Regions from separate parts of the Exiguobacterium sp. s59 genome, predicted to be linked through region 3. Evidence: riboswitches for the same ligand, from Rfam matches in the RefSeq annotation. Region 3 holds a riboswitch; each other region holds the start of a gene.
The links. A riboswitch is a leader RNA that binds a small molecule or an ion and turns the genes downstream of it on or off. The one in region 3 is predicted to bind thiamine pyrophosphate.
Positions count from the first base shown of each region.

Region 1 (10,533 bases), on a different contig from region 3:
AGAAAACAGAAACGTCGATGCTAAAGAACTGTTACAAGAGCTCGGATTAGAACATCGGCTGCATCATCTCCCGATGACACTGTCAGGAGGAGAAAAACAAAGAGTTGCCGTCGCAAGAGCTTTGGTCAATTCTCCACGACTGATTCTGGCAGATGAGCCAACGGCGAGCCTGGATTATGAGAACGGACGTCGAGTGATGGAATTACTGTCACAACAGGCACACCGTAAAGGGCGCAGCGTTGTCGTCATCACGCACGACGAGCGCATGCTTGATGTGTGTGACCGTGTCTTACGCGTCATTGATGGCACGCTGACAGAGATTAGAAACTAAGTATCTTCTCATGCTGACAGATTTGTTGGAGCTGATATGTGAGCCAACCGCCGAAACGTACTGTGACTCCGATTTCTCCGCTTTGAGAGATCATCGCTTCTTCGATCACCATGAACCGCTCCATTATATGATTGGATTCGAGTCGAATCCCCGAGAGACAGGCAAACGCCCGGACGACCTCTTCTGGTCTACATCCGGTTGACATTGCGATTTCCTGTACCTCGGTGGATAGACTCGTTTTGTTGTGTAAAAAATAGCGGTCTAGCAACAAATCAAACACGAGTCCGACGACTCGTATGTTTCCATCGCTTGTCCACTTAAAAGTTACTCCCCGATCAAGTGTGCCGTTTGGATTGCTCAATATGCTTTGAATCATTCGAAAGATATCCGTTCGCTCCATCGTGATTCCCACTCCCTTGTATATTGTTTACTAATCATAGCGTTGGCTCACATCTAAAACGAGTGAATATATGTTATCCAACCTAAGGAGTTATTGTGCGTATGCGTTCTTCTTATGTATGAAAATAGGACGATTTGTCTTCATTTCGGGTACAATAACGGTGAAAGGAGTCGGTATTATGCAACGGAAATGGCAAATCGGATTAGCTTCACTTTTCACAAGTTATTACGCAATCAGCTACTATGCCTTCAAACGGATGACTCGAGGGAAACGGAAAACACCGGAGATGTTACTCGCTCCGTACACAGAAGAGGATCGCGCCTTCTATCATGATGTTCCGTTCGAGCACGTCTCGATTCAGTCGAGGGACGATTATCGACTCTACGGACGGATTTATCGAAATGAGGCATCGACGAAGTGGATTGTATTCGTTCATGGGTATACCGCTTCTCATAGTTTCATGGCTCCTCATCTTGCCATGTTCCATCGCCTCGGTTATAACTTGCTCGCTGTCGATTTGAGGTCTCATGGGGAATCCGAAGGGATTTATGCTTCTTACGGATATCATGAAAAAATCGATATGATTGATTGGATCGAATGGTTGAAAATAAATGAATCGGTCGACCAAATTGGTCTTCACGGGGTCTCGATGGGTGCCGCGACGGTCCTTCAGACGACCCCTCTCACAGATGTCGATTTCGTCATCGCAGAATGTCCGTTTGACGATATGGGTCACCTGATGCGATACCAGTTGAAGGAGTTACACCGGATACCGGCAGAACTTTTCCTTCCCGGTATCAATTATTTCTTATGGTCACGTGCCGGGTTCACGATGAAGCAAGTACAACCGAAAAAGGCCGTCACCGAAACGACGACCCCGATCTTATTCGTACACGGATCAAAAGATGATTTCGTCCCAACGTGGATGTCAGTCGAGATGAACGCTCTGAACCGGCAAAATGACTTGCTATTGATTGACGGGGCGGAACATACGGATTGTATGATCAAGGACGCGCCTGCATATGAAGACGCGGTTAATCGTTTTTTACGTCGACATGGATTGGTCCAGCAATCAAGTCAAGCAGTGCATGCAAGACCATGACCGGCCACAGGACACCCATCCCTAGATATAAGAGACCGAGACCGAAACCGACAATGCCTGTCGTAACGACACCTTTGATCCCTTGATAGGCATGTGCCATACCGAACAGGGCACCTCCGATCAAGGCAAGTGTCAGATTCGGTACTTCTATATAGAGGGAGATTGTGTACAAGAGCACTCCTCTGAAAATAAACTCTTCTGTCACGCCGGCCGTGACCGAGACGGCGCTCCATGCCTGCTCCTCATTCTTCGTTCTTGGCAGGAGCAGTTTTTCTAAATCGAGCTCATAATAAGGACGCAATGCTCGACGAAGTTTTGATGAGGTCTTGACCAATAAATAAAAGACGAGCGTAAATGCAACGAGGATACATGATAGGAAAAAGACTTGCCACGCCTGTTCGTTGCCCGTTTCTGGCGCAAATGTCAAACCGACTTCGGATGGCGGTACTTGAAATAAAAATATGAGGGCGACAATCAACAAGGTCAGTCCCCATGCTGATTTTACGGTTTGATCGTACACCCACGCCCGTCCCTTCGTCTCAATCAATGGACGGATCAATTTTGCGTTGAAGATTTGGACAATCAACATGTATCCAATAATTGCCGTAAAAATCAATCGTTCGAGCATCCATATCCACTCCTGTCCTTACTCTTAGCTATATGCTACACTATTCGGGTATTGTCTAAAAGCTAGGAGGCGGTATCTTGAAACGTATGATGCTGCGATTGACCGGTTTTATCATTGTGCTCGTGCTTTTGCTCGGGGCAATCGGCTGGCTCGGTCAACACGATAAAGTAAACAATGGATTGTATCGAACCTATTATGGTGAGCATGGCGTACCGAACGCTCACATCGCTGTCTATCAGGACGCTGCTGACGCATACGATGTGGACTGGCATTTGCTTGCCGCCGTACATCGCGTCGAGACGATTTTCTCTCACAGTTCTTCCATGCGCTCATCCGTTGGTGCGATCGGACCATTCCAATTCATGCCTCGTACTTGGCTCGGTTGGGAATATGATACGGATGACCAAAAAGGTGACGTCCCAGAAGACGAAGTCGATTTGACAGACCTTGCATTGATCGACCAGTACGGTGGTCTCGGTCGTGACGGGAATGGAGACGGGAAAGCAGACCCACATAGTCTTATTGATTCCGCACATACCGCGGCGTATTATTTAAGTGAACACGGTGGGAAGAAAACGGATTCTACCACATCTATTCGAAATGCTATCTTCGAGTACAACCGGAGTGAGCAGTATGTTAACGATGTTATGACATACTATGAAAATTACGAAACAAACGTGACGTACATCCCTGAAGAACGGGACACAATCAGTCAACATGTCGCCTATTATACGATTCGATACATCGAGTGGTTCAAAACACTCGGCTGATGCTTACATGAAAAAGTGAGGAATGGAAATGAATACGCATGTAGAAGAAGTAACCATCCGCGTAAAATCAATCTTCAATGAAGATAAAACAAAACGCTATATGCGAACGTATGAGTTCACGGATGTGGAAGACGGGGTCATTTGTGCCGTCATCATTTATTCACCGAGAATGAGCGATGCTTTCTTATCAGGTACGACAACGCAACGTGCCTATATGTTGATGCAAAATCATTTGTCACAGCCGATTCGGGAGATGCGTGTCATCAGCCTTGTGCCGACACTTGCCATCAATGATAATCTTCCGTATGTGGAATCACAACTCGACGAGACAAACTATCACTATGTCGAAGAGACGTTGCAAGAGGTAGCAGCAAGCAATGGCATGATCATCGTCGGTTGGGGTTCACCTGGTCGATTGATGCACCATGCGACATCCTATAAGTCGCTCTTTGCCGATTACGAGTCAAACATGTACTGCATTGGTACGACGGCCAAAGGTGAACCACAACAGATCCGTATGGCCAACGAGAACACAGTGCTCGAGGCGTTCAACAATGAATCAATCAAACCAAAGTTTCGAATCGTAAAAGAAACAAAAAAAGACGACTCCGAGTGAGTCGTCACAGCTTGTTGACAAATAACATGTTCGTACTCGTCCTTTCGGCGCCCACGCTTTCCGCAGGCAATCCCGGAGCCGCATCGCGACTCAAGTCGCTGCTGGGTCTCCATCGGATTGCTTTCCTGCAGGCGTCGGGGCGCCGTGGGACGAGCCGCACGAATGGCCGCCCCTTGTGGCGGCCATTCGTTTTTTATATTCCTGCCCAGATGGCAAATCCAAACAACGCGAAAAAGACACCTGACCATATAAAATCACTTGATTTGACTTCAACCCTGTCATAAATCGTCCGTTTTCCGCCTGTAAACCCTCTCGCTTCCATCGAGAAGGCGACACGCTCCGCTCTTCGAATCGATCCGGCAAGGAGTGGCAACAGTAATTTCGGCACGTGCCGTAGACGTTCCCATCTCGTATCGAGTGGGACACCCCGTAGGCGATGTGCATATTGAAGTTGTTGCAGTTCCCGTTTTAAAAGAGGAATGAAACGGAACCCGACGAGCGCGCTATATGCGATTGTCGGTGACAACTTCGCCTGTTGCATCAGACTCATGACGAACCGCTTTGAATCCGTCGTCAACATGAAAAGAAGCGAGAGGACCGTGAACGCCAATACGCGAAGGCTGAGGGCAATCGCGACATCCCTCTCCTCAATTGTGACTTCCTGACTCAGAATGGTCACCCATGTCTCTCCCCCGAGGTCTTTTCCGAAAACGAGCGTTGTCCAAAACGTTCCGAGCGCCGTGATGAGAAAAGGGATCAAGAAAAGTAGCCATCTTTTCCATGAGACATTGGTTGCCATCCATTGAATCAGTACCGTCCCTACTACGATCACGAGCGGGGTCCATGGATTGTAAAACAATGCGAGACCGAACATGACGAACGTCAATGTTAGAAATTTCACCGTCGGATTCATGTCATGGAGTGACATCGCGCTCTCCTCCCTTGCAACCGATAATGACGAAGTGTCTCCGTGTCCTTCCAGAGTTCATCTTTAAATGGTCCTGAAAGTTCCCCGTCCTTCATCAAATAAAACGTGTTGGCGATGCGGGCGAACGACAAGTCGTGGGTCACGAATAGAATCGTTCGACCCATTTCAGCATGTCGCTTCATCAACAGCTCGAGCGCATGCAATGACGGTTCGTCTTGACCCGCTGTCGGTTCATCGAATGCGAGCAACTGTTTGTTCGATAGCGACTGGATTGCAACTGCGAGCCTCCGTTTTTGTCCGTGACTGAGAGATAACGGATGGAGATGTCGCTGATCAAGAAGCGACATGTCAGATAAAACGCTCTCAATCGAATCTTCATGACCAAACTGTAATTCACTTTCGACAGAATTCATGAAAAATAAATGTTCCGGCGATTGCGGTACGAGCCCAACCCGTCGGTCATGTTCCGTTAAGCTTCTTAAAAACGTGGACTTCCCGCTCCCATTCGGACCAAGTATGGCAATCACTTCTCCTGCTCGGACATGAAGCTCCGATCTTTTCAGCTGAAATGAATCACGTCTGACCTCTTCGATTGTGTAGTGATAAGGATTTTTTAGCGAAGCGTTTGACTTTATAAATGCAAAGTCATCGACCGGGCAAAAGGATTCATTCCGAACGATACGCCCTCGCTCTAATTCAATATGCCAGTCAAAGTAATCACCCCATAGGTGAGGACGATGTTCAACGACGATGACGTTCAGTCCTGTCACTCGATCGAGCCATTCCACAAATTCGTACGCGGTCACCGGGTCAAGATGAGTCAACGGTTCATCGAGCAGTAGCCATTCCGGTCTTCCGACTAGAGCGCACGCAACAGCAATCCGCTGTTTCTGTCCGCCTGACAACGAATCGATTTTTCGGTTTCGATAATCACTCAACTGTAACGATTCGAGGATTTCCGTCACGCGTTGTTCGATGTCTGAGACAGGTGTCGACAAGTTCTCAAGTGTGAAGATCAGTTCTTCATCCACCCGCTCCATGACAAATTGCGTATCCGGGTCTTGAAACACCGTCCCGACCCGCTGATTGATCTCGCCAGGTGCATAGTCGTCGTATGATCGTCCAAGTAGTTCGAGTCTACCATCAAGGATTCCGTCACAATTCTCCGGATAGAGACGGTTGAATAGCGCGAGAAGCGTCGATTTCCCGCTTCCGCTCGCCCCACTAAGAATCGTACGACCTTGACGGATTGAAACGGTCACGTCTTCAAGAATCGCCTCAGAACTCTCTGGGAATCTAAAATGAAGTGACTCTGTCTCAACCATGGACGTTCCCACTTCGTGAAATCGCATAACCGCGAAGTGATCCTGTCTTCAGCAATAGGTCACTGAGCAACTTCCCACCGATCCCAGCGATGACCATCCCACTGACGGCTCTCAGCCCGAACATCGTCGCCACATAACCTGGCTCTAACATCGCGAACCCACTCATGAAATATGTATAGACGAAACTCGTGACAGCCGACCCAAATCCGGCAAGCATGAGTACCCATAGCTCATAACGTCGGTAGCCCGTCATCGCAAAGACGGCTTCTGCCCCTAAACCTTGAACGATGCCGACCAAGATGATGCGTGGCCCAATGGCATTCCCAATCAACATCTCAATCGTCGCGGCCATCACTTCTGAGATGAAGGCGGCACCAGGCTTCCGGATGATGTACGCCGAGATGATTGACACGATGAACCAGATACCGAAGATCCACTCGTAGGCGATCGGTCCGATCAATCCTGCCCATAAGTTCCCAATATGGACGAACAATAAGTAGACGACGGCAAAGACGACAGACAATACGGAGACAAGGACGACCTCTTTTAATTTCCACGATTTAAGCATGTCGCCCTCCATGTGACGGACTATTTACACTGAACGTCACCGTCATGACAACATGTCGGTTCTTTTCGCGCGTCCGCTTAAAAGCCGCCTCATAGTACGAGAACACGTCATCTAAGTTCCCATGGATGCCTGATGCATAATGCATCGACTCGTTATAGACACCAGCCTGTTTTGCTTGCTCGATTTCTTCATAGATGAGTTCCATGTAATTGTCAGCACCCATCGGATAGAGTGCGAACTGCGAAGACACATACTGGTCTCTTGATGCACCGTTTGATGGTTCGCTCGGAGCCTCGAGTGCCTCATCTCCCGTTGAATCTCCTGGACAACCGACAGAGAACGTTCCGCTCAGCGAGACGTGCTTCCCTTCCTCCGAAGCAAGACTCAACACCGTTCGAGCGACGTCAAACACATGCTCGACTCGTCCACGGATGACCGTCGACACGTCATCCGTATGTCTCCACACACCTGACAGATCCGTTCGTTTTAGAGCACCTTTGATTGTCCCGACAAAATCGTCTGTCATCGGGCTCAGTGTGAATCGAAACCCGACGATTGGGCTCGTACCACATGATTCATTCATTTTGTTTCCCCCTCTAAATGTGTTTGCATAAAAAAAGCCGCATTCATGAGAATGCAGCAACAAAATCTATACAAACTTGCATAGAGAAAGTGCCGCACTTCCTCACGCCAGTATTATCTGGATCGAGTTATAAGGGATCGGAGCCATGCTCTCATCTCAGCCGAAGCACCCCTAGTGCAGTCATTAATATGCGGTTACTTATGCAGTCACAGTATAGCGATGTTTTAATCTTTTGTAAACGGTCAATCTGAATATGTGACGAGATGACCTGAACCCGGAAGTGGGTCATGGAACGTATTCCACGATGACGGCATCTCTTCGTCCGTCAATAAACAGGCGTCAAGCGATTGCTCGACCACTTCCCGTTCCATTCGTTGACCGATGAGCACCAACTCGTTTTGCCGATCCCCGTATGGCTCGATGTAATCCTCACGAAGCTCAGGTTCAGCTGCAAACATCTCCTCACGTTCACTTGCAGGTAACGTCGCAAGCCAACGACCTGCATGTTCGAGCGTTGATGCATACCCTGCCTGTGAAAACAGACAAGCGAGGTCGTTTCTTGTCGCAATCCATAAAAATCCTTTTGCACGGACGATTTCTTCTGGATAATGTTCCATCCAGTGCATCAAACGTTCAGGGTGGAACGGTCGACGGCGCCGGTAGACAAATGAGCTGATGCCATACTCTTCCGTTTCCGGCGTATGTTCTTCCGACTCGAGTTCTTGGATCCACCCTGCAGCGCGCATCGCCTGATCAAAATCGAATAACTGGACGTCTAGAAGGTCTTCTAACGCGACGTTCGAGTATGTCGACGTCAACAATCTCGCACTCGGGTTCAGTGTTTGGAGTAACCCCTTCATCTCCTGTAGTTCCCCTTCGGACACACGGTCCGCCTTATTCAATACGATGATATCCGCAAATTCGACTTGGTCGACGAGCAAATCGACTACTTCACGGACGTCACCGGTGTCGACGGCTTGTTGACGCTCCATGAGCGATTCACCAGAATTGAAATCTTTGAAGAAACGGTACGCATCGACGACCGTGACCATCGCATCGATGTACACACGGCTCGTCAAATCAATCCCAAGAGCGTCATCGGCATACGTGAATGTCTGCGCGACAGGAATTGGTTCAGAGATTCCTGATGACTCGATGATGATCCCGTCGAGCTCACGGTCTTTTGTTAAGTCATAGACAGCCGTCAACAAATCTTCCCGCAGCGTGCAGCAGATACACCCGTTCGAGAGTTCGACTAGCTTTTCATCGGTCCGCGAGAACCCGCCCTGATCAATCAGCTTCTCGTCGATATTCAACTCGCTCATATCATTCACGATGACCGCATATTTTTTATGTTCTCGGTTATGTAAGATGTGGTTGAGCAGTGTCGTCTTCCCGCTACCGAGATAACCCGAAAGTACTGTAATTGGAATTCGTTTCATGATGGACCTCCATTAAATCGTAATCATTACTCTTTGTATAATGGAGTCGTTCCTTACTTTTGTCAATAAAAAACACGCCACATGGACGTGTTTTTGAAGAACATACAATTATTCTTCCAATGCTTTTCGTTCTGCCTCCGAGCGTGGATAAGCATTCGCCTGCCATTCAGCCCGATAAATCGAATCGAGTTGAGTCAATCCGACCTCATCCTCATCTTTATCCGAATCAATACTTGGCACTTCATCCCACTTCGGATCGAGATACGAATGATCTTCTTCACGCGTTCGATTTTCTTGTAACTTTTGAATCCCAATCTTGACCGCTGCAGCAACTGCCAACCCAATTCCAGCTCGAACTAACAGTCGTTTCACCATCGTACTTCCTCCTCAGCGACCGAAACGATACAATGGCATCCCTTTCACTTCTGTGTCGATGATAAATACCGATCCCGCTTCCGGATATTCAGAAAGCGCCTCCTCATCCATTCCTTCACGAGCCGTCGTGATAGCTAATCGATTGAGTCCATCTCCGATAAAGGCACATGAAGTGACATTTGGTGCGGGAACATGGACTTCAAGTAACTTTTTGCCTGTTGACGGGTCCCACCGCGATACTCTTCCACCCGCGTAATGCGCAATCCATAGACAACCTTCAGAATCGGACGTCATCCCGTCAGGAAAACCTTCTTCCTCCGAAAAATCGATGACGACCTCTCCGTTCGAAATTGTTCCTGTCTTCAAATCAAAATCATACTTCCGGATTTTTTCAGTCGGTGTATCGATATGATAAAAAACGGAATGGTCAGGAGACCACGTCAATCCGTTCGAAAGCGTCAACTCATCCATCAATGATGTAGTCGTTCCATCACGATCGACCCGATACAATGTCGCTTGATTTTCTTCATCTTCGAGGTGGAGTGTGCCCGCAAAAATACGACCATATGGATCGGCTTTCCCATCATTAAAACGTAATCGACCGTCGGGATCATCCAATTCGACAATTTTATTTAGCTCCCGATTGATTTCATCCCATTCATAAATCCCGTCTTTTAGACCAAGGACGACACCGTCCGTCACTTTTGGAATGACGAAACCGACTTGTTTCCCGACCTCAAAAGAAGAAATTTCATCTTCTTGTTCGTCATACCACCACAACGTATGACCTTCGATATCCACCCAATAAAAACGCTTCAACTCAGCATCCCAACAAGGACCTTCACCAAGCGTATTTCGTACCCGAATCCACAACGACGCATCTACTCTCTCCATTACTTAGCCTCCACTCTATCCATTAGTTCAGAAATCTATTCCCCTCTCCCAACTGGACTAAGCATGAATTCAGAAAATCGTGAAGGATTTCCATCTGAGTCTCATTGTTTTGCTATATTTAAGGAAAAGTGAGAGGAGTGGATGGTTTGTCGAAATGGGATGAACGCTTTAGCTCGGAAGATTATGTGTACGGTACAGCGCCAAACAAGTTTTTACGCGAATGGATCACGTCTTATCCACCTGAAGGAAAGCGTGTGCTGGCGATTGCGGAGGGTGAAGGTCGAAATGCGGTATGGCTCGCTTCGCTTGGCTTCGAAGTCGAGATGTGGGACGCTTCGAAAGTAGGGCTCGAAAAAGCGGAGCGCTTGGCGATTTCGCGAAACGTCTCCCTTCAGACGAAACAGATTGACTTGAATGAAGCGGATTGGTCGCAAGATGCGTATGATGTGGTCATCTGTATCTTCGGTCACTTTCCTCAACATGTCAGAGAAAAGGTGTTCGCCGGAATTCAAAGAACGCTTCGACCTGGTGGTGTATTCCTGACCGAAGTGTACTCTACAAATCAACTCGC
Region 1 covers NZ_JACSKG010000004.1:201,335-211,867, forward strand. The annotation lists gene KNO91_RS09170 (ABC transporter ATP-binding protein) at 1-331, shown strand, start outside; gene KNO91_RS09175 (hypothetical protein) at 321-731, opposite strand; gene KNO91_RS09180 (alpha/beta hydrolase) at 910-1,833, shown strand; gene KNO91_RS09185 (CPBP family intramembrane glutamic endopeptidase) at 1,766-2,461, opposite strand; gene KNO91_RS09190 (lytic transglycosylase domain-containing protein) at 2,548-3,231, shown strand; gene KNO91_RS09195 (DUF1643 domain-containing protein) at 3,260-3,847, shown strand; gene KNO91_RS09200 (energy-coupling factor transporter transmembrane component T family protein) at 4,041-4,775, opposite strand; gene KNO91_RS09205 (ABC transporter ATP-binding protein) at 4,757-6,100, opposite strand; gene KNO91_RS09210 (ECF transporter S component) at 6,093-6,668, opposite strand; gene KNO91_RS09215 (Ykof family thiamine-binding protein) at 6,661-7,251, opposite strand; TPP riboswitch at 7,334-7,434, opposite strand; gene KNO91_RS09220 (GTP-binding protein) at 7,494-8,693, opposite strand; gene KNO91_RS09225 (hypothetical protein) at 8,802-9,068, opposite strand; gene KNO91_RS09230 (SMP-30/gluconolactonase/LRE family protein) at 9,081-9,962, opposite strand; gene KNO91_RS09235 (class I SAM-dependent methyltransferase) at 10,100-10,533, shown strand, end outside.
Region 1: it holds a riboswitch for thiamine pyrophosphate, as region 3 does, so the genes downstream of both, KNO91_RS09215 (Ykof family thiamine-binding protein) here and tenA (thiaminase II) in region 3, are expected to answer to the same signal.

Region 2 (10,533 bases), on a different contig from region 3:
TATTGTTCGACGAACCGTTTCACACCTTCTACGATTGCTTTCGGTGCGTGGTCGCCACCCATTGCATCAATTGCTAATTTCATGCTTGTTCCTCCTCACCACGTCGGTAAATCGTGAAGTCGCCTTCAAAGACGCGCTCCTCGCCGACATAACTTTCGACTGTGACGTCTGTTCTTCCGTCTCCTCTTAGCTTAATCACACGAGCCTTGGCAACGACTCGCTCTCCAAGATGAACCTGGCGACTAAATCGGATCTCCGCTTTAGTGGTCAACGCCAATTCATCATTGATGAGCGCCACCGCTAACGAGTTGGCTTGCGCGAACAAGACGTGTCCACGAGCAATCTCATTGCGGCTAAAGACGTGTTCTTTTTCGATATCGAGGACAGAAATCGCAGAGTCATCGAGTTTCAAGTCAATCATATCACCGATGACCTCGCTCATTGAAAGCGATTTGACTTCATCGAGGTGTTCAGAAGCCACATGTTTGATTCGTTCCCTCACTTCTGGAATTTTTAATTCCATCCGATCGAGACGAATCGTCTGGATGCTGACGGAAAACTGTTTTGACAGTTCCTCGTCTTTGATGAACGGATTGCGCTCAATCGTTTCTTGTAACAAGCGTTGCCGCTCTTTCTTAGGTACCCGCATTCAGTTCCCTCCTAAACTAATCGCTAAAGAACTTAATACCTGGTACTAATAGCAGTATATATTCTTTAGTCGTCATTTTCAAGTATTATTCTAACCTTTCCCCTACGAGGAGGTCGAGTTGTTTCAAATAGCCACGTAACCCTTCATATTGGGCGTCCTGCCAAAACGCATCGCTTCCGAGAAGTGCCACGGCGTCACGCATCGCTACTTCCATCACTTTTAAATCGAGAACCGGATCGGCGACCCGGAAGCTAGGCAGCCCGCTTTGGGCGGTACCAAAGAAATCACCGGCACCACGTAACTCTAAATCTTTCTCCGCCAATACGAATCCGTCATTCGTCTCCGTCATCGTTTTCAGTCGAACTTTTCCAACATCTGACTTCGGATCCCCGACGAGGATGCAGAAGGACTGATGGGCACCACGACCGACACGTCCTCGCAACTGGTGCAGTTGTGCGAGACCGAAGCGCTCAGCGTCATGAATAATGATGAGTGAAGCGTTCGGAACGTTTACCCCGACTTCGACGACCGTCGTCGACACGAGAATTTGTGTCGCATTGTCGGCAAATGATTTCATCACGTCGTCTTTTTCTGCGCTCGATAGCTTCCCGTGCATCAAACCGACGGCATAGTTTGGGAACCGTTCTTTCAACAGTTCATATAAAGCTGTCGCACTTTCGACTTCGAGCGTATCCGACTCCTCGATGAGTGGTGCAATCACATAGGCTTGACGGCCAAGCGTCAGCTCTCGATCGACCATCGAATGAACACGGTCGATTTGGTCTTGCTTCGCCCAATATGTTTCAATCGGTTTTCGGCCTTTTGGCATCTCATCAATCGTCGAGACGTCCATCTCTCCGAACGCACTGATTGCAAGTGTCCTCGGAATCGGGGTCGCTGTCATATACAAGACGTCCGCAAATTCGGCTTTATCACGAAGTTTCTTCCGTTGTTCGACACCGAATCGATGCTGTTCGTCTGTAATCGCCAAATGCAAATTCGAAAATTCGACCGGTCCTTGAATGAGGGCATGCGTTCCGACGATGATGTCGACATCACCGGATCGAATCGCAGTCAGAAGCGCCTCCCGGGCTTTTCCTTTCACCGAGCTCGTCAAGAGGGCGATGGTGATGCCAAACGGCTCAAACAATTCCTGTAAAGATGTCGCGTGCTGTTCGGCTAAAATTTCGGTCGGTACCATCAATGCGCCTTGATACCCAGCCATGACGGTCGCATACAAGGCAATCGCGGCAACGACGGTCTTCCCGCTCCCGACATCCCCTTGCAACAATCGATTCATCCGTTCTGGCTTTTCGAGATCGGACACGATTTCACGGATGACCCGTGTTTGAGCTCCCGTCAATGGGAATGCGAGTCGTTTGACGAATTCGTTCAATTGAGGCTTATCAAGTTGAAGGGCCCGACCGTTTCCTGACCGCTCCATTTTCCGAAACGCCTGCAATTTCAATTGATACATGAGACACTCTTCGTATACGTAGCTCCGTCTCGCCTGCTTATATGTCTCCACCGTATCCGGGAAATGCATCCCGCGAAGCATGGTCATTCGGTCCTCTAGTCGATACCTGTCTCGTATGGACTGCGGCACCCGTTCCGGGAGGTCCGTCACTTGTTCGAAAGCTAACTTGACGATTCGACTAAAGTTTTTTTGCGTGAGTCCGGCTCGTAACGAATAGATGGGCTGAAGGCCGCCTGACGGTGCACCGAATTCGAGGTCGGTCGCACTGATCGTCATCCGATTCATATCCCATTTCCCTTTGACCGTGACGGTTTCGCCAATCGTCAACTTATCCTTATAGAACGCCCGATTGAACATCGTCACTTGGACTGCATACCGTTCTTCTAGCAATAATCTAAACTGAAGGCGGTTCTTACCTTTACTGTAGTAACGAACGAGTGGTTCTGCTTGTACCGTCCCACTCCATTTGACGAGGTCCCCGTGAACAGCGGTCGTTACGGTCCCACTATTATAATTCTCATAACGAAACGGGACGTGCTCTAGCACGTCCTCGATTCGAACAAGTCCCATCATTTCTAGTTTTTTGGCCATCTCTGGCCCGACTCCTTTCAGAGTCGTCAGCCGTTCATTGTTTTGCATCTTCTTTCGCTCCAAAAATATTTCGTTCGAGGCGACGAGCCGTCGGCGTATTCGCCAATCCACCTTTAGCCGTCTCCTTCAACGCAGTCGGCATCATTTGACCGACTTCATGCATCGCTGAGATGACTTCGTCACAAGGAATACGCGATGTGATTCCCGCGAGGGCCATGTCCGCTGCGACAATGGCATTAGCACCGCCCATGGCGTTCCGTTTCACACACGGCACTTCAACGAGTCCTGCCACAGGATCACAGACAAGGCCGAGCATGTTTTTAAGGGCGATTGCAAACGCCGTAGCCGACTGGTCCGGTGTCCCGCCGGCCGCTTCGACAATCGCTGCTGCTGCCATTCCGGTCGCTGAACCGACTTCTGCCTGGCATCCCCCTGCCGCTCCTGAAATCGAAGCGTTGTTCGCCACAACAAACCCGAACGCTCCTGACGTGAACAAGTAGCGAATCATGGCATCGCGGTCCATCTCGAGGCGATCTTTCACCGCGAATAACGTTCCTGGCACGACGCCCGCACTCCCCGCAGTCGGTGTCGCACAAATTCGTCCCATCGCCGCGTTCACTTCGTTCGTCCCGATTGCTTTTGACACGGCATCTAAAATAAGGTCTCCGGCAAGTGATTTGCCTGAACGTATATAATCTTGCATGAGTACGGCATCGTTCCCCGTCAATCCCGTCACCGATGTGACACCTTGAAGCGCACGTTCGACCGCTTCTTCCATGACCTCGAGGTTACGGTCCATCATTCCGATGATGTCTTCCCGGCTCGAGCGTCTGACGTGCATCTCTTGTTCGATCATCACCTCAGAAATCGGGATACCTCGTTCTGTTGCCATCGTCACTAACTCTTCTACTGATTTAAACATCTCACATTCTCCTTATTCCCCAAAAATAGCGATCCGTTCGATCTGCGGTAATCGTTCTAGCTCTGCTAACACTTCAGCAGGAATCGTTTCATCAATCTCAATGGCCATCAAGGCTTGCATTCCTTTTTCGTGACGACTCACTTCCATATGTCCAATGTTCAATTGATGATTCGCCAAGACACCTGTCACTGCGGCGATTGCCCCGAATCGGTCATGATGCAAGACGACGAGCGCAGGTCCCCCACCTGTCAACTTTAACGGGAATCCATTCAGTTCCGTGATTTCAATCGTTCCCCCACCGATTGAGATCCCGACGATTTCAAACGTACCGAACTCGTCTTCGAGCAAGACACGCGCTGTATTCGGATGATCCGTCAACAAATCGCTCGTCTCAAAGATGACTTCGATTCCTTTTTCACGGGCAATGTCTAACGCTTGTGGGATTCGCAGGTCGAACGTATCAAACCCCATAATTCCACCGACAATCGCGACATCCGTACCGTGACCACGATACGTGTCCGCAAACGACCCATAAAACGTGATGCGTGCGGTGCGTGGCGTTCTTCCGAATAATTTCCCTGCCATCAGCCCGATGCGCGCGGCACCTGCTGTATGCGAACTCGATGGCCCGACCATGACAGGACCAATGATGTCAAACACACTACGATATTTCACCTAATTTTCCCCCTTTCAAAAATCCCTACCTTCATTATACAGAAGGTAGGGACTTGAAACAGCTTATTCCACACTAAAAATATAAGAGTAAAGCGGTTGTTTGCCGTCGTGTACTTCAATCTCAATCTCATCATTTACAGATTCGATATATGACGTCAACGCTTCTACGTCTGCTTCAGATGAACCTTCACCCGTTAAGATCGTAATGATTTCATCATCTGCTTCGACGAGTGCATCGACCAACTTTTTAGCAGCTTCGAGGCTCGACGTTGAGGAAGAAACGATTTTCTTCTCTGCAATCGCCATGTGCTCGTCTTTCTTGATTTCCACACCATCGATGCTCGTGTCACGAACAGCGTAAGTGACTTGTCCGGACTTCACAGTCGCGGCAGCTGACTTCATCGCTTGTTCGTTCATCTCGACATCCGCCTCTGGGTTGAAGGCGATTGCTGCCGCAAGACCTTGTGGGACCGTCTTCGTCGGGATGACAGAGACGCCGCATGGTGCGACAGACGCTGCTTGCTCAGCAGCCATGATGATGTTTGAGTTGTTCGGGAAGATAAAGACGTGTTCCGCATGTGCAGACTCAATCGCCTTGACGATATCTTCTGTTGATGGGTTCATCGTTTGACCGCCCTCGATGACGTGTGCTGCCCCGAGTGAACGGAACAATTCGCTGACGCCTTCACCCATTGCTACCGTGACGATCGCAAATGGTGCTTTCGGCTTCTCTGCCTGTTGAACACCGTGTTGATTCGCACCATGTTCTTCTTCGAGAATGGTCGAGTGTTGTTGACGCATGTTCTCGATTTTAACGGCGACGAGTTCACCGAAACGTTGACCTTTCGTGATGACCTCACCCGGTGTCTCAACGTGAACGTGAACTTTTAAGAGTTCTTCGTCCGCGACGACAAGGAGAGAATCTCCCAGTTCAGACAATTCGTTACGGAACGCATCTTCATTGAACGGTGCATCCTTTAACTTTTCGTCTTGGAAACGAACCATGATCTCTGTGCAATAACCGAATTCGATATCTTCTGTAGACATGAACCCTTGTGCCGCATGCGCATGGTGTTCTGCCTCGATCAACGCATCCATGACAGGAGCATGTGGTTTCTCGAGCTCTTTGCCTTCAAGGCTAGCAAGGAAACCTTCGTAGATGACGAGAAGTCCTTGACCGCCCGAGTCGACGACGCCGACTTCTTTTAATACCGGCAACAAGTCCGGTGTACGGTCTAACGATGCTTTCGCTTCTTCGATGACGCGTTTCATAAATTCAGTGAAATCACTTGTCGACTCTGACGCAAGGAGCGCTTCGTCGGCCGCTTCACGAGCAACCGTCAAAATCGTTCCTTCAACCGGTTTCATAACCGCCTTGTATGCCGTGTCGACACCGCGCTTGAGCGCTTCTGCAAAATCAACTGTTGTCAGTTCTGCTTTTCCTTCAACAGCTTTACCGAATCCACGGAACAACTGACTTAAAATAACACCCGAGTTTCCGCGTGCTCCCATAAGTAGTCCACGTGCAAACTTTGATGACACCTCTGCGATATTTGATGAGTTCATCGCCGCTACTTCTTTCGCGCCCGACGTCATCGTCAAGTTCATGTTCGTCCCCGTGTCTCCGTCTGGAACCGGGAAGACGTTAAGCGAATCTACATAATCTGCGTTTTGGCTCAAGTTGGCCGCTCCGTTCGCGATCATGTTTGAGAGCGCCAATCCATCTAAACGTTTTAAACCCACACCAAATCCTCCTCCGTTTTCGTCAGTCATTCGTCAGACGAACGCCTTGAACGAATATATTTACCGACGAAACGTTTAATCCTAAAGTTTCTCCGAGCGTATACTTGACTCGGCTCTGCACGTTGTATGCGACTTCAGATACTTTCGTCCCGTAGCTTACAATGATGTGCATGTCGATATGTACGTCTTCGTCTTCTTGACGTACGACGACACCACGCGCGTAATTTTCACGTTTTAACAATTCAGCAATGCCGTCTTTCAATTGTGCTTGTGAAGCCATGCCGACCACACCGAAGCATTCCATCGCTGCACCACCTGCGAGTGTCGCGATGACGTCACTTGTGATGTCAATATTGCCATATGTTGTCTTCATTTCAATTGCCATATGGAGTAGCCTCCTTTATTCGGAATGATTCCTAATGTACATTCTACAATAAGTACCTAGTTATTAAAAGAACCTGCTCCAGAAACTCGGTCAATTAACGCGATAACCTCATTCATTATTCAAATCCTTGAGAGTAATGTCAAGTTTTTTTCTTGTCATGGTACGATTTTCTAGTTGCATCGGGAAAAAAGCCGTGCTAATATAAACGAGTGTCTATTAGGACGAACCCACATAAAAAAGGAGGGGAAACGCATGGCACGTAAATGCTACGTAACAGGTAAATCACCTAAATCAGGTAACAACCGTTCGCACGCACTCAACAAGACAAAACGTACTTGGGGTGTAAACGTACAAAAAGTTCGTATTCTCGTTGACGGTAAACCGAAACGCGTTTGGGTTTCAGCTCGCGCACTTAAATCAGGTCTCGTTGAACGCGTATAATACTTATACACGAACGAATAAATCCCAGCGGCATTCGCCGATGGGATTTTTTTGTGCTCATTTTTTGACAATCATGACGAGAACGGTCCCTTGATGGACCGTCAACCGGGCAGAATCCGTAGACCATTCATTTGAGATCGTCAGCGCCTCTCCGCTCGTCACGTCATGATGGTCAAGTGGATATTTGACATCTTTAATGGAAATCGTAGCTGTCTTCCATGGCATGAAAGACAAATAGTGACCGTCCCGTTTCGGAATGGTATAGTCTCCTATTCTTACAAGATAGACCGTTTGCCCTTCATCATGAAGGTGCATCTCCGGATAGGACTCCAGTAAGCCTACGTTCGCAAACGTCATATCGATCCGTCCCCCGAGAGCCCCATACACATCGATTCGTGTTGCTCCCCGTTCTCTTGCTAACTCCAATGCAATTTCTAAGTCTGTCACATCTTTCTCCGAAGGATAGCGTAACGCTTGATCAGGTGGTGTCCCATCGAACGAATCAAAATCTCCCACCACGACGTCTGGTACAACTCCTTCATCTAACAGTCTTTGATATCCACCATCCACACCAATCACAAAATCGGCATCACGCGGTAAGTCCGGAATAGGTGCCGGACTCGCCGCGACGATTAGTACGTTCATTGACGGATATCCCGTGTCGCCACACGCGTGAAACGTGGTGCTGTCGTGAAGAGAAGTACTAACACGATGGCCGAGATGACAAAGGATGGGAGCATATACGTGGCGTTATATCCGAGCGAGTAGGCCACGACCGGACCTTCTGCGTATTCAGCGAAGAAGACGATACCCGAGATGACGTGCGCTGCGTATCGTAACATCGACCCGAGCAATGCCCCGAGCACTAAATAGATGGCAAGCGTCTTTGTCGCACCTTGACTCGCAGCATGTTTCACTCGCCCTGCGAATACCCCGGCCATACCGACGAGGCCATATGCGACCGTATAGTCGAGCAAGAATTGTACAGGTGTGAAAATGTATGCTCCGAACAAGAGTTGAAGTGTCCCGACGAGCGCGCCTGTCGCAAGACCACTTTTCAGCCCGTGACGGAACGCCATGACAAAGATCGGGAGCATCGCTAAACTGATAGACCCACCTTGTGGTAAACGATATGGAATGAGCAAATCAAAAATAAGCCCGAGCGCCGCAAACAATGAAATTTCAATGAGCGCTTGTAATTTGAAACGTGATTTCATCCTTCTTCCTCCTTTATTTGTTTGAACGACAAAAAGCAGCATGACGTAAACGCCATGCTGCTTGAATTCGCAACGTGCATTTTCGCCACATCCCTACGTCCGTGTGAACGGAACAGGTTCAAAGGGTTAGCGTATGCCTCTCAGCCACATGATGTGACACCCCTTGCGACTCTATCTTGTTGTTCTACCGTCGATTATACACGAGATGCGCCACGAATGCTATCGATGGCTGCTTTATAATCCGATTGACTATAGATGGCTGATCCTGCCACAAGCACATCAGCTCCAGCATCGATGCAACGTTTTGCCGTTTCTGCGTTCACACCACCATCGATTTCAATCTCAAAATCAAGTTGATGGTCTTGACGAAGTTGGCTAAGCGCTGAAATTTTTGGCACGACCGATTCAATAAACGCCTGACCCCCGAATCCTGGGTTGACCGTCATGAGCAACACCATATCGACGTCCGTGAGTACGTGTTCAATCGTCGAAAGTGGTGTATGTGGGTTTAAGACGACCCCACATTTCGCACCTGCCGCTTTGATTTGCTGTAAGACACGATGCAAATGATTCGTCGCTTCCACGTGTACGGTTACGATGTCCGCACCGGCTTTCACGAAATCTTCAACGTAGCGTTCTGGTTGGTCAATCATCAAATGTACATCGAGTACCATGTCTGATTTTTTACGCAAGCTCGCGAGAACAGGTAGACCAATCGAGATGTTTGGTACGAATTGCCCGTCCATCACGTCAAAATGGATATAGTCAGCCCCTGCTTCTTGAACGGCTTTTACTTCAGCTTCCAAGTTGGCAAAATCGGCAGCTAAAATAGATGGTGCAATTTTAATCATCTGTCAATACCTCCGTTTTCGATCGTTTAACTCCTCCATAAAGGTAACATAATTTTCGTACCTTGTTGAAGCAATTTCGCCATTTTCAACCGCTTGTTTGATGGCACATCCTGGTTCATTAACGTGGACACATCCCCGGAACTTACAATCGTCATGGCGTTCCACGAATTCGGGGAAGCACCATCTGAGCTCATCTGTCTCAAGTTCCTGAGGAAACTCTAGACTTGAAAAACCCGGTGTATCGGCAACGAGACCATCCGCCAATTGGATTAACGTCACGTGACGTGTCGTATGTTTTCCTCGTCCGAGCGATTTCGAGATTGCACCTGTCGCCAACTCGAGTTCTGGCGCGACTGCATTGAGTAACGAACTTTTCCCGACACCGGTCTGACCGGCGAAGACGCTCGTTTTTCCCTTGAATAGACTGCGCACTTCATCAACACCGTGCCCATGCTCCGTCGACGTTTCGATCACGTCATACCCAATCGCCCGATAGCGAGCAATCGCCACTTGAATCGGTTCGACTTCACTTTCATCGAGCAAGTCCATCTTCGTCAATACGATGATTGGATGAATTTGCTTCGATTCAATGAGAATGAGAAAACGGTCAAGCAAATGATAGGAAAACGCTGGTTCCTTAACTGAAAAGAGGAGGAACGCTTGATCAATATTCGCAATCGGTGGCCGAACGAGATGGTTTTGGCGCTCTTCCACTTCAAGAATATAGCCGGTCCCATCTTCTTGATCTTGAATCACCACATCGTCGCCGACGACAGGTGAGATATTGCGTTTTCGAAAATTCCCCCTTGCCCGACAACGAATCTCTTGATTCGCCTCGGTCATCACATCATAAAACCCGCCTTGAAGACGAATGATTGTTCCTTTCATTATGACTACCTCCTTTTAAAAAAGAGGTGACGACACCGTCACCTCTTTATTGTGCCTCTTCGGCTTGCGCATATGTGACTGAATCCGTTCGAACAATCTCACCATCAACTTCAATCGTTGCTGTCCCGACTTCGTCAGGGGCAATGACTAGCGTGTACGAGTACGTTGTCGTCTCTGTGATTTGATCACGAAGTACCTCAATTTCACCACGTGCGTCAACCGTACGAATGACGACTTCGACCGCTTTCGGCTTCTTATCCTTATCCAGTTGCTCGACTTCAACACTCACTTCACGTTCAATCGAGATATCGGTCGGTTCGACGCCTTCCGATACAATCACCGTGAGCTCCGTTCCCGGGTCGACTGCCGTCCCGGCTGTCGGAAGTTGACGGATGATTTGACCTTTTGGAACACTTGTCGAAAATTCATCCTTCTTCACGATTTTCAATTTGTTCTGTTCAGCATAAATAGATGCTTCGTCGAACGTATACCCGGCAAGGTTAGATAGTTCCACTTTGTTGCTACCTGTCGACACAACGAGCGTGACCGTCACCTCTGAAGGAACGACCTCTTCACCTGGGTCAACCGATTGTGAAATTACATCCCCACTGTTTACCGTTTCAGAAGCTTCGGTTTTGATTTCAAGATCGCTGAATGCCAAGTCTTTTAGCATACGCTCAGCGGCAGTCTGTGA
Region 2 covers NZ_JACSKG010000001.1:432,287-442,819, reverse strand. The annotation lists gene plsX (phosphate acyltransferase PlsX) at 1-83, opposite strand, end outside; gene fapR (transcription factor FapR) at 80-649, opposite strand; gene recG (ATP-dependent DNA helicase RecG) at 735-2,765, opposite strand; gene sdaAA (L-serine ammonia-lyase, iron-sulfur-dependent, subunit alpha) at 2,752-3,639, opposite strand; gene sdaAB (L-serine ammonia-lyase, iron-sulfur-dependent subunit beta) at 3,652-4,314, opposite strand; gene KNO91_RS02255 (DAK2 domain-containing protein) at 4,378-6,057, opposite strand; gene KNO91_RS02250 (Asp23/Gls24 family envelope stress response protein) at 6,080-6,442, opposite strand; gene rpmB (50S ribosomal protein L28) at 6,695-6,883, shown strand; gene KNO91_RS02240 (thiamine diphosphokinase) at 6,941-7,528, opposite strand; gene thiT (energy-coupled thiamine transporter ThiT) at 7,525-8,100, opposite strand; TPP riboswitch at 8,174-8,274, opposite strand; gene rpe (ribulose-phosphate 3-epimerase) at 8,295-8,951, opposite strand; gene rsgA (ribosome small subunit-dependent GTPase A) at 8,955-9,842, opposite strand; gene pknB (Stk1 family PASTA domain-containing Ser/Thr kinase) at 9,886-10,533, opposite strand, start outside.
Region 2: it holds a riboswitch for thiamine pyrophosphate, as region 3 does, so the genes downstream of both, thiT (energy-coupled thiamine transporter ThiT) here and tenA (thiaminase II) in region 3, are expected to answer to the same signal.

Region 3 (10,533 bases):
AAGGACTTAAAAGTAAAAGGCACTTCGCTTGTCGTCAAACAAGGGACGAAAGTGAAAGGGATTCGACTTGTGGAAGGCGATCATGACATCGATTGTAAAATCGAAGGTCTTGGTGCGATGAAATTGAAGTCGGAATTTGTGAAGAAAATCTAAAAAAGTGTTTCGGCGAATTGCCGAAACACTTTTTTGTATTATGAGAAGAACGGTTTATACTCGCGACGTTCATGCATGATGGACACCCATTGAAGCGTCGTGAACTCTTCGAGCACCCATTCGCCGTTGAATCGTCCGAGACCAGAGTTCTTCTCGCCCCCGAACGGCATATGCGGTTCATCGTTGACCGACTGGTCGTTGACGTGAATCATGCCGGTTTCGACTTTTCGTGCGAAATTGGTCGCACGGTAAACCGAACCGTGGACGGCACCGCTCAATCCATACGGCAATTCATTCGAGAGACGAATAGCTTCTTCGTCATCTTTGAACGAAAGGATGACCGCAACCGGACCGAAGATTTCATGTTTCGCGAGTGGCATGTCATTCGTGACGCCACTGAGGACGGTCGGTTCGAGGACGTTGCCGTCTGCTGTTCCGCCGGTATGGACGGTCGCACCCGCATCGACGGTTTTTTCGATCTGTTCTAAGATACGATCGATTTGGTCGTGATCGATAAGCGGACCGACTTGCGTGTCTTTTTCGTTCGGATCGCCTGCTTTCAACTGTTTAACGCGCTCGACGTAACGTTCCACGAATTCATCATGAATCGATTCGGCGACGAGGATTCGGTTCGTCGACATACAAATTTGTCCCTGATGGAAGAACTTGCTGTAGACTGCTGATTCGACGGCACGATCGAGATCGGCATCGTCGAGCACGACGAACACGTTATTTCCGCCGAGTTCAAGAGCGGTTTTCTTCAAGAGACGTCCCGCCTTCTCTGCGATTCCTTGTCCGACTTCGGTCGAGCCCGTGAACGAGATGAGACGTGGAATCGGATGTTCGACGATCGCATCGCCGATTTCAGACCCTCGTCCGACGACGACATTGAGTACGCCTTTTGGAAGTCCTGCTTCTTCGAAGAGGGATGCGAACAGGAGACCACCTGTGACCGGTGTCGCTGTGGCCGGTTTGACGACGACCGAATTTCCGGTCGCAAGAGCCGTCACGATTGAACGTACGGCCAAATGGAGCGGGAAGTTCCATGGGCTGATAATGCCGATGACTCCGAGTGGCTTGCGATATACGCGGTTCTCTTTATTCGGAACAATCGAAGGTTTGATGAGTCCGTCCATACGGAACGGGAACGTCGAGGCTTCTTTAATGATGGCCATCGATGCGGCGAACTCACTTTCTGCCTTGATGCGTGTGCTCCCAGACTCTTTCACGAGCCAATCGACGATGAAGTCTTTATTGTCCATCGTCAGCTGGGCAAACTTCTCAATCAATTCCCGTCGTGCTTGCGGAAGCATATCGGCCCAATCCGTCTGAGACGCTTTGGCTGCTTCATAAGCGCGATTCAAATCATCTTCGTCTGCCGATTGAATCGAGAAGAGTGTCTCGTTTGAGAACGGATTGACGTTGTCGATCGACTTTTCACTTGATCCGCTTACCCATTCACCGTTGATGTACATTTTCGTAAAATCTGTATGCATATTTGAACACTCCTTTGATTTTTCTTCACCATAGGAAGTATTCACTTGTTTTAGAAAAATAAACATCTCAATGGGTCGAACGATCAGAGTTGAAGCATGACGTTCGAGATAGTGGAGGAAAGCATAGGTCTGTTGGTCAAAGTAGAAACGCTGAGGTCGATACAATCAGTAGAGCTATCGTGTGATTTATTCGTCATCACTCTTTTTGAAGTTCCTGAATACTTCCTGTACAGTTAGACGTAGAGAGGGGTTAGAAAGAAATATGAAACGTTATGAAGCGATTTTATTTGATATTGACGATACGTTGTTAGATTTTAAGCAAAGTGAACACGTCGCCTTGGAGCAATTGCTCGCATCCTATAACGTCCGGATGACAGAAGAGGTAAAGGCGCGATATGTCGACATTAATAGCGGTTTATGGCGTGCTTTTGAACGCGGCGAAGTGGACCGGGAAGAAGTGCTGGTCGGTCGTCACACGAAACTGTTCGATTCACTCGGTCTCACCGTCGACGGTCCACATGTCGAACAACAATATCGGGACTATTTACATGCGGGCGTGCACATGATTGACGGTGCGTTAGAGATTGTCCAAACGCTGAGCGTTGATTATCCACTCTATATCGTCACGAACGGCGTGACGGAGACGCAATTCAAACGGTTAGAGTCATCTGGACTATTGCCGTACTTCCAAGACGTGTTCGTATCGGATGCGACGGGCTCGCAAAAACCGATGAAGCCGTTCTTTGACTACGTCTTCGACCGAATTCCAAACGTGACGCCAGAGAAGGGCTTGATTATCGGTGACTCGGTCACGGCAGATATCGCCGGCGGACGGATGTATGGTCTAGATACATGTTGGTTCAACCCGAACGAAGTGGCCGCGACGATGGAGTCAACGTATGAGATTCGACATTTACATGAGTTGAAATCGCTTCTCTAAATTCAAGCCGGATTGAGTGAATGGGCTGGCAAACGGTTCGGTAGTTGAGCGAGTACTTCCGGATAAAGCGTGACGTCTTGTAGACGGTCGAGCTTTTGCCAACGATAAATCAGGTGATCTCCTTCAGGTCCGTAAAAGTCTCCGTCTTGGAGCGGGAGGTCACCGTCTACATAAAAGTACAGTCCAATCTCATGAAACGGTTGATCGTTGTACGTAAACAAGTTCTCGTGCACAAAGGCGAATGAAGTATCGGTCACCTGCATGTTCAGCTCTTCATGAAGCTCGCGTGCGAGTGCGGTTGCAGCTTCTTCACCGAGCGTCACGCGACCACCGGGTAATGCCCAAAAGTCATCCCGGATGTTTCGGTGAATCAATACGTGTCCGTCTTTCAAAAAAATACCGGCGACGCGATAATTGAAGACTCCTTGTTCAGTCGGAAATACGAGGTCCATCTGTATCACTTCCAATCTTTGTAATCTGTTCTAGTATACCTGAAGGAGGGATATGATGTTTCAATCACATACACAATATCGAGATGAAGATTTCCGTGACGTGACACTCCGCGACGAAGTGTTGTCACATGTCACGTTCGAGAACTGTCGCTTTACGTACGTCGATGCGACTGAGCTACAAACGGAGCGCTGTCAGTTCATCAACTGTGATTTCACGGACTCGAAATGGAATGCGTCCCGTCATGTCGGGAGCTCGTTTCTGAACTGCCAATTCCATGGTGCCAACTTGTTCACGAGCGAATTTGAACAATGTAAAATGACCGGATCTTCTTTTGAAGAAAGTCAGTTTGAAGGTGTTCGTGTCACGGAAGGGGACTGGTCGTTCGTCAACCTACGTCACGTGTCGCTCAAGAAAATGGACTGGTCCCACGTTCGATTGGTCGAGGCCGATCTGTATGGATCTGACTTGACCGAGACAGTCTGGCAACAGACGGACTTGACTCGGGCGACGCTTCAACACGCGGTGTGTCGTGGTGCCGACTTTAGAGGCGCACTCGTCGACGGGGTTGATTTTTCAAACGTAACATTGCAACAAACAAAACTAGACGCGATGCAGGCAATTCAAGTCGCGCGCTCATTGGGGGCGATTGTAGAATGAAACCAGAACAAATTATCGAGCAGTTGATTGCGTTCGCGAAAGAACGTGAACACATCCGGACGGTCGTCTTGAACGGCTCACTCGTCAATCCGAATATCCAGCCAGACGCATATCAGGATGTCGACCTTGCTTTTTATGTGGAAGATGTCCAAGCGGTTGCGGACGATTCCTCATGGATGGACACGTTTGGGGATATTTTGATTATGCAGACGCCTGAAACGACTGACCCGAAACGACATGTGACGTTCTTGGTGCAGTATGTGGACGGACATCGGATCGATTTGACGATTCGGAGTGTAGATCAAGTAGAAGCCATGCTCGAAATGGACTCGCTCAGTCAAATCGTATTCGACCGAGATCATCATCCGGACGTTACGCCTTCGGACACCACATATCGCGTAACACGTCCATCTGCTGACGAGTATGCGGCTTGCTGGAATGAGTTTTGGTGGGTGTCGCTCTATGTCGTTAAAGGCATCAAACGGCATCAGGTGCTGTATGCGCTCGATCACCTCGATATCATGCGGAATATGCTCCGTCAGATGATGGAATGGAATATCGGTTATGCGACGGAGTTCTCCGTGAATCTCGGGAAGTCAGGTGATGGGATGCGCGACCACTTGCCGGAAGAGTTGTGGGAGATGCTTACGGCAACATATGCTTCCGCTGAGCTGAGTGCGATTGAAGATACGCATGACCGCTTGCAATCGCTCTTCTTCTTTTGCGCGCAACGCGTCGCCGAACAAGGCGATTTCGTGTTCCGAGAAGAAGAAGCGAGACGTGTCCGTGCCGCATGTGCAACACTTCGACATTCGAACGATTAATGAGGCCGAGAGCCGGGAAACGCTCCTTATAGAGAAAGGAGCGTTTTTTCATGAACCCATATACGACATTTATTGCCCTTTTAGTCGGAAGTCTTGTCCTTTTTGTCGGTATTCGTTTAAAGAAATGGCCGATTATTTTGGTGGCGATGTTGCCTCTTGGTCTCGTCGCATTTAATATGTTCTTACTGATCACAGGACGCTAGAAACAGCTTAAATTGTTGACCGCCCAAATAGGAAAAGGTTTTCAATTGGTAAAAAGATTGATAGAATGTGGTCGAAGACGACTGAATTTCATAATGTTTGCCACTAGGGGAGTCGCGCCACGCGGCTGAGATGGACATGGTCCAGACCCTTCGAACCTGATCTAGTTCAAGCTAGCGTAGGGAAGTGGGCGAGACGAATCATATGGCTTCACCTAGATATGACTGTTCGAGACGCCGCTTCCGTTATGGGAGGCGGCGTCTTTTTATCTGTTATAAGGGGGAGTTACTATGAAATTTACAGATCATTTACGTCAGGAAGCAGACGGATTGTTTGAAGCAAGCTTCCATCATCCGTTCGTCCGTTCACTCGGGGAAGGGACGCTCGACGAGAAGAAGTTCAGACATTACGTCATGCAAGACTCTTACTATTTGAATCAGTTTTCGAAAGTGCAGGCGAAAGGAGCGACGCTCGCACCAACGATGAAACTATCGAGCCGCTTTTTGACGCATGCATTGCACACGATTGAGGCGGAACTCTCACTTCATCGTGAGTTCTTTACGATGCTCAACGTGACAGACGTGGAACTTGCGACATTCGAGCCGGCACCGACCGCTTATGCGTATGCCCTTCATATGCAACAAGCAGGACCGACACTCGGTGATGTATTGGCGTCAATCCTTCCATGTTACTGGGTATATTACGAGATTGGTGAACGCTTAAAAGATAAGCGACCCGATCATCCGATTTATTCGGCTTGGATTGCGACTTACGGTTCGGAATGGTTCCGTGAGCTGGTAGAAGAACAGATTGATCGATTGGATGAATTAGCCGGACAAGCGACAGAAGAAGAGCGGCTTCGTTATACGAAACTCTTCTTGAAGAGTTGTTACTACGAAGTCGCCTTCTGGGAAATGGCATGGACACTAGAGTCATGGACGTTGTCACAGGAGGTCAACCAATGAGACATGAGATTTGGAGTGAGATTCGAAAGCAGGCGCCGTTAATTCACAACATCACAAACACGGTCGTCGCCAATTTTTCGGCGAATGGACTGCTCGCCATCGGTGCCTCCCCGGTGATGGCAGACGCGATTGAGGAAGTGGCAGAGATGACATTCGTGAGCGATGCGCTCGTACTCAACATCGGGACACTCGGTACGATGACCGAAGCGACGATGATTCGTGCAGGGCAAGCTGCAAATGAAGCGGGATGTCCGGTCGTGCTCGACCCGGTCGGTGTCGGGGCAACGTCATTTCGTCGAGATGTCGTCGAGCGTATCCTTCGTCACGTCCGCGTGTCGGTCATTCGTGGGAATGCAGGAGAAATTGCCACATTGGTCGGCGTCGATTGGGCAGCACGTGGTGTCGATGCGGGGGACGGGGCGTGTGAACCACGCCAATTGGCGCTCGAAGCGGCGAAACGCTATGGATGTGTCGTGGCGGTGACCGGAAAAGAAGATCTGGTCAGTGATGGAAGTGTCGTCATAGAAGTCCATGGCGGAACAAAACGAATGACCGAGACGACCGGTACAGGCTGTCTACTCAGTGCGGTCGTCGGAGCATGTCTAGCGGTCGAGAAGAACGCCCTAAAGGCGACGGTGACAGCCGTGTCGGGATATGCCTATTGCGGGGAGTTGGCGAGTGAACGGGCAGAAGGACCAGGAGATTTTCCGATTCACTTCTTAAATGCCCTTCATCAATTGACGCAACATACAATCCCGACGAATCGAATCGAGGTGTCGACATCATGAGACCGCAAGTATTGACGATTGCTGGATCTGACTCAGGGGGAGGCGCCGGGATTCAAGCTGATTTAAAAACGTTTCAAGAGCTCGGTGCGTTCGGGACGAGTGTGCTGACTGCGATCACGGCTCAAAACACACTTGGTGTTCATGGGATTGAAGCGATTTCCACGGAAATGATCATTGGGCAAATCGATGCGGTAACTGACGATTTTAACATTACGGCATGTAAGACGGGAATGTTGGTAGATGCGGAGCGAATTGAAGCGGTGGCAAAAGCGCTTGAACGCCATCGGTTCGAGCATGTCGTCGTCGATCCTGTCATGGTGGCTAAAGGGGGCGCTTCTTTGTTGCAGGAGAATGCAATCGAAGCACTTCGTACGAAACTGTTGCCACATGCGACGGTCGTGACCCCGAATATTCCTGAGGCAGAAGTATTGACCGGAATTAAGATTCGGACGGAGTCCGACCGAATGAAAGCCGCTCATTCGATTCGTGGACTCGGTGTCGATGTCGTCATCATCAAAGGTGGGCATACGGAAGGTGTGGAGGCAGTCGATTTGATTGTGACTGAATCTGAAGCATTTCAAGTGAGCGCACCTCGCATAAAGACGAAAGATACACATGGAACGGGATGTACGTTCTCTGCAGCCTTGACGGCCGAATTGGCATATGGAAAGACGCTACGCCAAGCCGTCGTAGATGCGAAGCAGTTTATTCATCAGGCGATTACACATGGATTATCGATTGGACAGGGGCATGGACCGACGAATCATTGGGGACATCGTTTAGCGAAAGAAGAGGTGATTACCGTTGACGTTCTGTACGAAACAAGCGCTCGCTAAGCAACTTCGTCTTTATTTTGTGTGCGGGACAATCGATGCTTCTGATTTGGTGTCGACCGTCGAAACGGCACTTCGATGTGGTGTGACATGTTTTCAATTTCGCGAAAAAGGTAAAGATGCATTGTATGGAGATGAAAAAGAAGCAATGGCTAGGACGCTCCAACAGGTATGTCGCCAAGCGGAAGTGCCGTTTATCATCAATGATGATGTAGAGTTGGCACTTACGATTGATGCAGATGGAGTACATGTCGGACAAGACGATTTACCAGCTGAATGGGTTCGTAAACAATTAGGACCTGATAAATGGTTAGGGGTGTCTGTCCATACGATGGAAGAAGTGCGTGCAGCGCTTCCGTTCGCAGATTATGTCGGAATCGGTCCGATTCATGAGACGAAAAGCAAACTGGATGCGGGACATGTGCGTGGGACGGAACTGATTCGACAGGTCCGTCAGCAATATCCACAGCTTCCGATTGTGGGGATCGGAGGTATTCGTCCAGAGCATGTTCCTTCAATCATTCATGACGGGGCAGACGGCGTTGCCGTCATCTCTGCCATTGCTTCTGCACCGGATGTAGCAACGGCTACCCGGCGTTTCGCTTGTCTCTGAATTCATTTTTGAGGAGGAAGACAGATGAACGTATTTGTAATCGGTGCAAACGGTCAGATTGGCCACCAATTGGTGGAGAAGTTACACAAGGAAGGGAAACATCAAGTCACGGCGATGGTACGTAAGGAAGAACAACTCGAGGACTTTAAGTCAAAAGGGTATAATGCGGTACTCGGTGACCTCGAAGGTTCGGTGGCAGATTTGCAAAAGGCGATTGATGGGATGGATGTCATCGTGTTCGCGGCAGGTTCTGGTGGAAGCACTGGGGCAGATAAGACACTTTTGATTGACCTAGATGGTGCGGCGAAGAGTATCGAAGCGGCACAAGCGAATGGGAACATCAAACACTTCGTCATGGTCAGCGCCTTAAAAGCAGAAGATCGCTCGTCTTGGCCAGATTCGATGAAGCCTTACTACGTAGCGAAGCATCACGCAGATCGCTTGCTCGAACAGAGTGGACTCACATACACGATTGTACGTCCTGGTGCTTTGACAGACGATGCAGGAACGGGCAAAGTGAACACGAAATTCGAAGGAAGTGGAGAGATTCCACGCGAAGACGTCGCATCATTCTTGGTGCATGTCCTTCATAACCATTCGAATGCACAGAACAAAGCGATTGATTTAATTAAAGGGGATACCCCAATCGAAGAAACGTTATAAGCGTGTGATATTAGGAACGGGATGTAAATCATCCCGTTTTTTGTCGCTTTAAAGAGGGAAAAGGGTGCAACATAGCGAAATAACCGAATACGAATCAATAAGGAGGTTCTGCATGACCGAGATGTTCATTTATCTGGTGGTTTACTTACTGCCGTCATTTTTGCTCGGCTTTTTAGCACTCGATGTCTTTCAACGAAATCCGAATAAAGTCGAGCATCGGTTGCTGAGCCTGTTTGTATTCGGCTATTCGATGCTTTTCTTGGCGGAATTTGTCCGCCATCTCTCTCCGATCGAGTATAGTCCAGCACTCATCGCGTATTGGTTTGGGAATGCCGGGATTTTCATCTTTATTTTTTCCGTACACTTTATATTAAGTATTACGGGCGTTGGAGCGAAAGCGCCTCGTTGGCTTTATCCATGGGTCGTCTATTTACCGTTGATTCCTGTCATATTGACATACATTCGGCGAGAGAACATCATCAACAGCCAGCAATTTGAACAAGTTGGCATTTGGATTTATCCCGAATTCAATTCTTCTTACTTGATTACGTTGACTGTCGGAAACATCTTTCACCTATTGATTATCGGTCTGATTTTTTATGCGCTAAAACGCGCAGAGCGAAGGGAGCACCAACGCGTGTTGCGCATGCTCTTTTGGACTGCAAATGCCGTGTTGGTGTGGGATGTCGTATTCGGCTATTTTCAATTCCGTGGATTCATCCCGCCCTATTCATACATGTATGGCGGGCTCGTTTGGGCGGTGGCCTTGGTCATCGCGATGAATCGTTTGGACTTCTTAACTTCTTACGTGAAACGATACGGCACCCTCTATAATTTGAATCCATCCGCTATCCTATTGATTGATTCGGAAGGCAAGGTAGAGAGTGCGAACCCTGCCGCACGAACGTTATTCCATACGGTACGTGTCGTGAATGAACGCTTCGTCGACTTGTTACCGGAAAAGAAAAAAGCGGAATGGATTGAACATTACAGCCAACACTTCAGGACACGGAAGAAGTTTTTAGAATTTGAAACAAAGATTATGACGAAGTCTGGGCAAGAGCGATATGTCGTCATCGATGGGGACTTTGTCGATATTGATCGAACAATCCATGGGATGATCATCATACGGGATGTACATTCGTTCAAAGAGGCCGAGCAAACGATTCGCTTCTTTGCCTACCATGATCCGCTTACGAAATTGGCAAACCGACGTGCCTTTTATGAACGGGCAGATCATGAGTTGCTTCATGCATCGAGATTATCATTACTCATCATTGATTTGGACGGCTTCAAAGCGGTCAACGATACGTATGGACACCAAATCGGGGACCACTTCCTGACCCATTTAGGTGGACTATTGGAAATGTCGGCACGAGACGTCGGCTTGGCTTCCCGTGTCGGAGGCGATGAGTTCTACATCTATGTAATCGACTTATCGGAAACCGAAGTGCTTGCGTTTATTCATGAGCTCCAGATGACGTTGAGCCGGAACCCTTACAGAACGTCGGATGTGACGATTCCGATTCGGGCAAGTATCGGGGTCAGTCATGCCCCGGACCAAGGAACGGACTTGGATACATTGATTCACAAAGCAGACCAGGCGATGTATCAAATCAAGCAAGGCGGGAAAAATGATTATGCGATTTATGATGAGGCGTTACATGGTCCAAAATAACGGGAACATAGAAATGGTTAATCGTTGAGAGGAGGATGGAATATGTCAGAAAGACCGTTAGTAACGATGCGTGCCGAAGGAGATGCAGGAGGCGTCAAGACAACTGTACATGTAGGAGAGCACACCCCTTTTATCGTGGATGAGCCGGAACGGCTCGGTGGAACGAATATGGGACCGAATCCGCTCGAATATCTTCTCGGAGCGCTATCATCTTGTACGACGATCATGATTGCCTATGTCGCCCAAGATTTAAATTTTGATTATGAAGG
Region 3 covers NZ_JACSKG010000002.1:46,108-56,640, forward strand. The annotation lists gene KNO91_RS03595 (zinc ribbon domain-containing protein YjdM) at 1-153, shown strand, start outside; gene KNO91_RS03600 (aldehyde dehydrogenase family protein) at 192-1,649, opposite strand; gene KNO91_RS03605 (YjjG family noncanonical pyrimidine nucleotidase) at 1,912-2,589, shown strand; gene KNO91_RS03610 (NUDIX hydrolase) at 2,592-3,041, opposite strand; gene KNO91_RS03615 (pentapeptide repeat-containing protein) at 3,097-3,699, shown strand; gene KNO91_RS03620 (aminoglycoside 6-adenylyltransferase) at 3,696-4,523, shown strand; gene KNO91_RS03625 (hypothetical protein) at 4,574-4,726, shown strand; TPP riboswitch at 4,822-4,926, shown strand; gene tenA (thiaminase II) at 5,015-5,689, shown strand; gene thiM (hydroxyethylthiazole kinase) at 5,686-6,477, shown strand; gene thiD (bifunctional hydroxymethylpyrimidine kinase/phosphomethylpyrimidine kinase) at 6,474-7,313, shown strand; gene thiE (thiamine phosphate synthase) at 7,282-7,923, shown strand; gene KNO91_RS03650 (SDR family oxidoreductase) at 7,948-8,586, shown strand; gene KNO91_RS03655 (GGDEF domain-containing protein) at 8,699-10,264, shown strand; gene KNO91_RS03660 (OsmC family protein) at 10,307-10,533, shown strand, end outside.